DNA from 2 places in the Massilia sp. LMS1-1-1.1 genome. Region 2 is predicted to be linked to the other one. Evidence: riboswitches for the same ligand, from Rfam matches in the RefSeq annotation. Region 2 holds a riboswitch; the other holds the start of a gene.
The links. Region 2 has a riboswitch for thiamine pyrophosphate ahead of thiC (phosphomethylpyrimidine synthase ThiC). Riboswitches for the same ligand answer to the same signal wherever they lie in the genome.
Positions count from the first base shown of each region.

Region 1: linked by a shared signal. The riboswitch ahead of MRBLMS1_RS05275 (TonB-dependent siderophore receptor) and the one ahead of thiC (phosphomethylpyrimidine synthase ThiC) in region 2 are both predicted to bind thiamine pyrophosphate.

Region 1 covers NZ_JBFPNG010000001.1:1,139,940-1,143,346, reverse strand. The annotation lists gene MRBLMS1_RS05275 (TonB-dependent siderophore receptor) at 1-1,783, opposite strand, end outside; TPP riboswitch at 1,869-1,966, opposite strand; gene MRBLMS1_RS05270 (iron-containing alcohol dehydrogenase) at 2,034-3,191, opposite strand; gene MRBLMS1_RS05265 (ferritin family protein) at 3,334-3,407, shown strand, end outside.
Region 2 covers NZ_JBFPNG010000065.1:111,875-115,281, forward strand. The annotation lists gene MRBLMS1_RS27460 (PAS domain-containing hybrid sensor histidine kinase/response regulator) at 1-614, shown strand, start outside; gene MRBLMS1_RS27465 (response regulator) at 643-1,449, shown strand; gene MRBLMS1_RS27470 (hypothetical protein) at 1,489-1,746, shown strand; TPP riboswitch at 1,830-1,945, shown strand; gene thiC (phosphomethylpyrimidine synthase ThiC) at 2,025-3,407, shown strand, end outside.

The DNA.
Region 1 (3,407 bases), on a different contig from region 2:
GCTGGCTGTTCAGGGCCGTCACGGAGGCGCCCAGGCTCAGGTTGGAAGTTGCCTTGCCCTGGGCCGACAATTCCAGTCCACGGTGCTGTGCCTGGCCTTCGCGCACGAAGTAGCCGGCGGTATTCTGGAATTCCAGGCCCTTGCGGATCTGGAACAGGCTGGCCGCCACCATAAAGTCCGGCGTCACATCCATCTTCGCGCCAAGCTCGATCTGCTTGGAGCGGCTGGGTGTGAGTTCTTCGTTGGCATTCATCGCCTTGCGGTCGGCCGTGCCGCCATGTTCCATGCCTTGCGAATAGGCCGCATACACGGAGATATTGTCGAGCGGGGTGTAGACGAGCGAGACGTTGGGCAGCAGGAAGTCGTGCTTGGCGCGGATTTCCTTGTCGGCCTTCAGCACATACTGGTAGCCGTCGACGTCGATATGGCGCAAGCCGCCATGCAGCTTCCAGTTCGGCGCCAGGCTGACGATATCCTGCACGAAGACGGAGTTTTCCGTGTCCTTGCGCACCAGGCGCACGGGGCCTTGCACACCGATCGACATGTCGACGATCTGCGGGTGGTAGATGTTGCTCACGCCAGCCCAGTCATACACGTACAGTCCCGCGCGGTCCTTGCGGCGGAAGGTCGAGACGCCGGCCGTGAATTCATGGCGCAGGCTACCGGTGGCAAACTTGCCCTGGATCATGGCTTGCGCGCTCAGCGGCTTTTTCGTCTCGCCCAGGCTGCGGTAGTCATACACGTCGTAGTCGCCATTGCCGCAGAAGCCGGGGTACAGGTCTTGCGCACTGCAGCCGTACGGGAAGGCCGTGTAGTCGTCGCGCTTGAACGAGTGCTGGTTGGCCGACAGGGTGGCGCGCCAGTCGTCATTGAATGCGTACTGGAAGCGCAGGCCGATATTGCTGGTGACGGTTTCCACGGGGCGCGTCCACGGCTGCAGGTTGAGCATGGCGTCGGCGCTGATGCCGGTCGGCAAGGTCGTGTTATTCAGCAGCTGGAAGCCGGGCGCCGTCGCCTGCGCCTTGTCCTGGTAGTCGGCATCGAGTTGCAGCAGCGCTTGCGGCGAGATTTGCCAGTCGAAGGCGCCGGAAATGAACTTGCGGTTGCCATCCGCGCCTTTGATGTAGGAGCGCAGGCGCTCGGCCGCCACGTTGACGCGGTAGCCGAAGCGCGTGTCTTCCAGGCGGCCGCCCAGGTCGACGGCGCCATACAGGGTGCCACGCTCGCGCGTTTCCACGGTGACGCTGCGCAGCGGCGCGGCGGTGGGGCGCTTGACGATGAAGTCGATCACGCCGCCCGGCGCGGCCACGCCTGCCTGCAAGCCGGCCAGGCCTTTCAGCACTTCGATGCGTTCCTTGTTTTCCAGCGGAATTTGCGTGTCGCCAGGAATGGCCACGCCATCCTTGCGGTAGCTGGAATTGTTGTCGAGCTTGAAGCCACGGATGGAAAACTGTTCCGCATAGCCGACGGCGTTGTAGGCATCGTTGATGCTGGCGTCGAGCTTGACGGCATCGCTGAGATTACGGATCTGCAAGTCCTGCATGTCTTTTTGCGAAATGACGGTGACGGACGCCGGCGTCTGCAGCAGCGGCGCGTCGGAAAAACCACCGACGGAGGCGCGCTTGGCGGCCGGCGCCTTGCTGGCCGTGACGACGACTTCGGCCATGCTCTGGGCCTGTGGGTCGGCTGCTTCGGCGGCGTCATTCGCGGCAAAGGCCGGTGCGGCAAACGCGTGCAGGATCGCCAGGGTCAAAACAGAAACGGATAAATTCGGTGTGGACATAGATTGCTCGTGGTTCAAGCCGTCTCTGTAAGGAGCACGGCAGGCTGCTTGTTCGGCTGGCGCCAACGCAGGAGCTATCAAAGGAGGGAGGTACTTTGCGCTTTCCTTCGCTGGCATTATCCAGATCAGGTACGAAGGGTATCTCTCACCCGGATGACTGCTCCAGGACCCCTAGCGAAACGACAGCTTAGCATGAAGCACGGCCAGCTGTCCCACCCGGCTGACCGTTTTACAACAGTGTGGTGCGAATCTACAGGCTCAGTTCCAGCACCTTGCGGCTGATGGCGGGCGTGATTTCACGCTGTTCGCCCAGCGCCGTCATGCCGTGTGCTTCCAGGGCGGACACGACGGCGTCCACGCTCGCATGGTTCAGGCCGTAGTCGGCCAGACGCGTCTTGACGCCCATGTGGCGGAAGAAGAATTCCGTGCGCGCGATGGCCGCCTCGATGCGGCCATCCTCGTCGCCGCCGTCCAGGCCCCAGACGCGGGCCGCGTACTGCAGCAGCTTGGCGCGCTTGGCCTGCTTGCGCACGCGCAGCATGCTGGGCAGGATGATGGCCAGGGTCTGTGCGTGGTCGAGTTCGTACAAGGCCGTCAATTCGTGGCCGATGGCGTGCGTGGACCAGTCCTGCGGCACGCCCACGCCGATCAGGCCGTTCAAGGCCAGGGTGGCGCTCCACATCACGTTGGCGCGCACGTCGTAGTCGTCCGGATGCGACAGGGCCTTCGGGCCTTCCTCGATCAGGGTCAGCAGGATGCCCTCGGCGAAGCGGTCCTGCACGGAGGCGTTCACAGGGTAGGTCAGGTATTGCTCCATCACATGCGCGAACGCATCGACGACGCCATTGCCCACCTGGCGCAGCGGCAAGGTGAACGTTTTCGACGGGTCCAGCACGGAGAATTTCGGATACACCTTGCGGCTCATGAACGAGCGCTTTTCCTGCGTGGCCTTGCGCGTGATCACGGCCGAGCCATTCATTTCGGACCCCGTGGCCGGCAAGGTCAACACGGTGCCGAAGGGCAGGGCGGCCTCGACGATCTTGCCGCCCTTGGCCAGGATGTCCCACGCCTCGCCCTCATGCAGGGCGGCGGCGGCGATGAACTTGGTGCCATCGACCACGGAGCCGCCGCCGACGGCCAGCAGGAAATCGATGCGCTCGCTTTTCACGAGGGCCACCGCCTGCATCAGCGTTTCATAGCTGGGATTGGGTTCGATGCCGGCAAACTCGATCATCGTATGCCCGGCCAGCGCTGCCTTGACTTCATCGTAGACGCCGTTCTGCTTGATGCTGCCGCCGCCATACGTCATGAGCACTCTGGCCTGGGGCGGGATCAGCGCCGTGATCGCGGCGATCTGGCCCTGGCCGAAGAGGATTTGCGTCGGATTGTAAAAGTCGAAATTGAACATGGGGCTCCTGCCGCTGGGGTTTAGGCTGTTGCTGAGCCATGATTATGGCCGAACGGGTGGAAACGTGTCGTGGACGCTTGAGCTTTTCGCTCGCGCGGTGGAGAATGCAGCCGATGTCACCACCACGCGAAAAGGAATGCGCATGACCACCGTCCCACTGGAAGAATCGGGCCTGCCGGCCACGGCACTCGACATGCACCGCGCCATCGGCGCCAC
Region 2 (3,407 bases):
AGGAAAACAGCACGGAAGAGGGCACGGGCATCGGCCTCGTCGTCACCAAGCAACTGGTCGAATTGATGGGCGGTACTATCGGCGTCGACAGCACGGTCGGCGTGGGCACCACGTTCTGGTTTGAACTGGCCGCCAGCAGCGCGCCGGCACTGGTGCTGGGCGACGGCGACGCGCTGCCGCAGGTGCAGGAGCCGCAGGAAAGCCAGCGCACCTTGCTGTACGTGGAAGACAATCCCGCCAACCTGGCGCTGGTGGAGCAATTGATTGCCCGCCGCAGCGATTTGAAGCTGCTCACGGCCATCGATGCGCACCTGGGCATCGACCTGGCGCGCACGTATCAGCCGGACGTGATCTTGATGGACATCAACCTGCCCGGCATCAGCGGCTTTGGCGCCCTGCATATCCTGCACGACGATCCGCTGACGAGCCATATTCCCGTGATGGCCCTGTCGGCCAATGCTGTGCCGCGCGACATCGAGAAGGGCCTGGAAGCGGGCTTCTTCCGCTACCTGACCAAGCCGATCAAGGTCGTCGAATTCATGGATGCGCTCGACGTGGCCCTGCACCATGCGGCCGCGCACGGCCTGGCCGACGACATTCACGCAGTACGCTAATTCAGCATTTATTTTTAGGAATACCGCCATGCTTCAAGCCACCGAGATCCTGAACGCCAGCATCCTCATCGTCGATGACCAGGAGGCCAATGTCATGCTGCTGGAACAGGTGCTGCGCAATGCCGGTTATACGCGCATCACGTCCACCATGGACCCGCAAGCCGTGCGGGCGCTGCACCAGCAGCACCGCTACGACCTGATCCTGCTCGACTTGCAGATGCCGGAAATGGATGGCTTCGAAGTCATGGAAGGCTTGCGCGACATCGAGGCGGGCAGCTATCTGCCCGTGCTGGTGATCACGGCCCAGCCCGGCCACAAGCTGCGCGCGCTGCAAGCGGGCGCCAAGGATTTCGTCAGCAAGCCGTTCGACCTGGTGGAAGTGAAAACGCGCATCCACAACATGCTGGAAGTGCGCCTGCTGTACCAGAAGCTGGCCGAATACAACAAGTCGCTCGAGCAGATGGTGGAAGAACGCACGGCGGAGCTGCGCGAAAGCGAAGCGCGCTTCCAGCGTTTCACGGAACTGTCGTCCGACTGGTACTGGGAACAGGATGCGCAGGGCAATCTGACGCGCTTTTCCGGTCCCGTGGCTGAAATGCTGGGTATCGGCAGCGAGGCAGAGCCGCAGCGCTGGAATGCCGCCGAGCGCGCCTTGCTCGACGCAAAAATTGCCGCGCGCGAACCGTTCCTCGATTTCATCTACAGCCGCGCCAACCTCGACGGCAGTACGCAGTACCTGCAAGTGAGCGGCGAACCGATGTTCGACAATGGCAGCCGCTTCATCGGCTACCGCGGCATCGGCCTCGATGTCACGGAGCGCCATCGCGGCGCCTGATTTATACTTGCTGCTATCCATATCCACTAGGAAAGCATCATGGCTGACAAATTAACGCCGCAATACTGGTTCCCCGCCAAGACCTATGGCTGGGGCTGGGGCTTGCCCATCACGTGGCAGGGCTGGCTGGTGTTCCTGGCCGCGCTGGCGCTGTTCGCCTGCGGCGCCTTCCTGTTTCCGCCGCAAACCATGCTGGTCGGCTACATCGTGTATGAAGTGGCCATCGTTGCCGTGCTCATTTTCATCTGCCAGCTGAAAGGCGAACCGACCAGCTGGCGCTGGGGCAAGAAGAAGTAGAGCGATGTACAAAGACGACACCTGCAAGAAATCATCTGGCCGCGCGGCGTGAACCGCGTATAATTGGCTCGCTGCCGCAAGGCGGCAAACGCTAGGGGTCCTGCCTTTCGCTGTGGAAACACAGTGCAAGCGCGGGTGAGAAATACCCTCCGAACCTGATCTGGATAATGCCAGCGAAGGGAAGCTTTAGGATGAACGCACCCCGCCTTTCCGCGTGCGCGCAGCCGAACCTCCTTAGCTGGCTCCAGGCTTAAAAATAGTCTAGCCAAGGAGCCAAAATGAACGCCAACCCGAAATTCCTCTCCGCCACCGCCACGGTCGACGAAGCCGCCATCGCGCCGCTGCCCAATTCGCGCAAGATCTATGTTGAAGGCAGCCGCCCCGACATCCGCGTGCCCATGCGCGAGATCAGCCAGTCCGACACGGAAGCGTCGTTCGGCGGCGAAAAGAATCCGCCGATCTACGTCTACGACACGTCCGGCCCGTACACGGACCCGGACGTGCAGATCGACATCCGCTCGGGCCTCGATACGCCGCGCCTGCCGTGGATCGTCGAACGTGCCGATACGGAAGAATTGCCGGGCCCGACCTCCGACTATGGCATCGCCCGTCTGGCGGACCCAAAACTGGCCGAGCTGCGTTTCAACCTGCACCGCAAGCCGCGCCGCGCCATTGCCGGCAAGAACGTGACGCAGATGCATTACGCGCGCCAGGGCATCATCACGCCGGAAATGGAATACGTCGCCATCCGCGAAAACATGCGCCGCCAGGAATATTTGCGCGAGCTGAAAGCGTCCGGTCCCATGGGCGAGCGCCTGGCCGACCTGATGGGCCGCCAGCATCCGGGCCAGTCGTTCGGCGCCAGCATCCCGGCCGAGATCACGCCGGAATTCGTGCGCGAGGAAATCGCCCGCGGCCGCGCCATCATCCCCGCCAACATCAACCATCCGGAAGTCGAGCCGATGATTATCGGCCGCAATTTCCTCGTGAAAATCAACGCGAATATCGGCAACTCGGCCGTCACCTCGTCGATCGGCGAGGAAGTGGAAAAGATGACCTGGGCCATCCGCTGGGGTGGCGACAACGTGATGGATTTGTCCACAGGTAAACATATCCACGAGACGCGCGAATGGATCGTGCGCAACAGCCCCGTGCCGATCGGCACCGTGCCCATCTACCAGGCCTTGGAAAAGGTCAATGGCAAGGCCGAAGACCTGACGTGGGAAATCTTCCGCGATACCCTGATCGAGCAGGCCGAGCAGGGCGTCGACTACTTCACCATCCACGCGGGCGTGCTGCTGCGCTATGTGCCGATGACTGCCAAGCGCCTGACGGGCATCGTGTCGCGCGGCGGCTCCATCATGGCGAAATGGTGTCTGGCGCACCACCAGGAATCGTTCCTGTACACGCATTTCGAGGAGATTTGCGAAATCATGAAGGCGTACGACGTGTCGTTCTCGCTGGGCGACGGCTTGCGTCCCGGCTCCATCTACGACGCCAACGACGAGGCGCAGCTGGGCGAACTGAAAACCTTGGGCGAGCTGACGCAAGTCGCCTGGAAGCACGACGTGCAAGTGATGATCGAAGGCCCGGGCCACGTTCCGATGCAGCTCATTAAAGAAAACATGGACTTGCAGCTGGAACAGTGCGGCGAAGCGCCG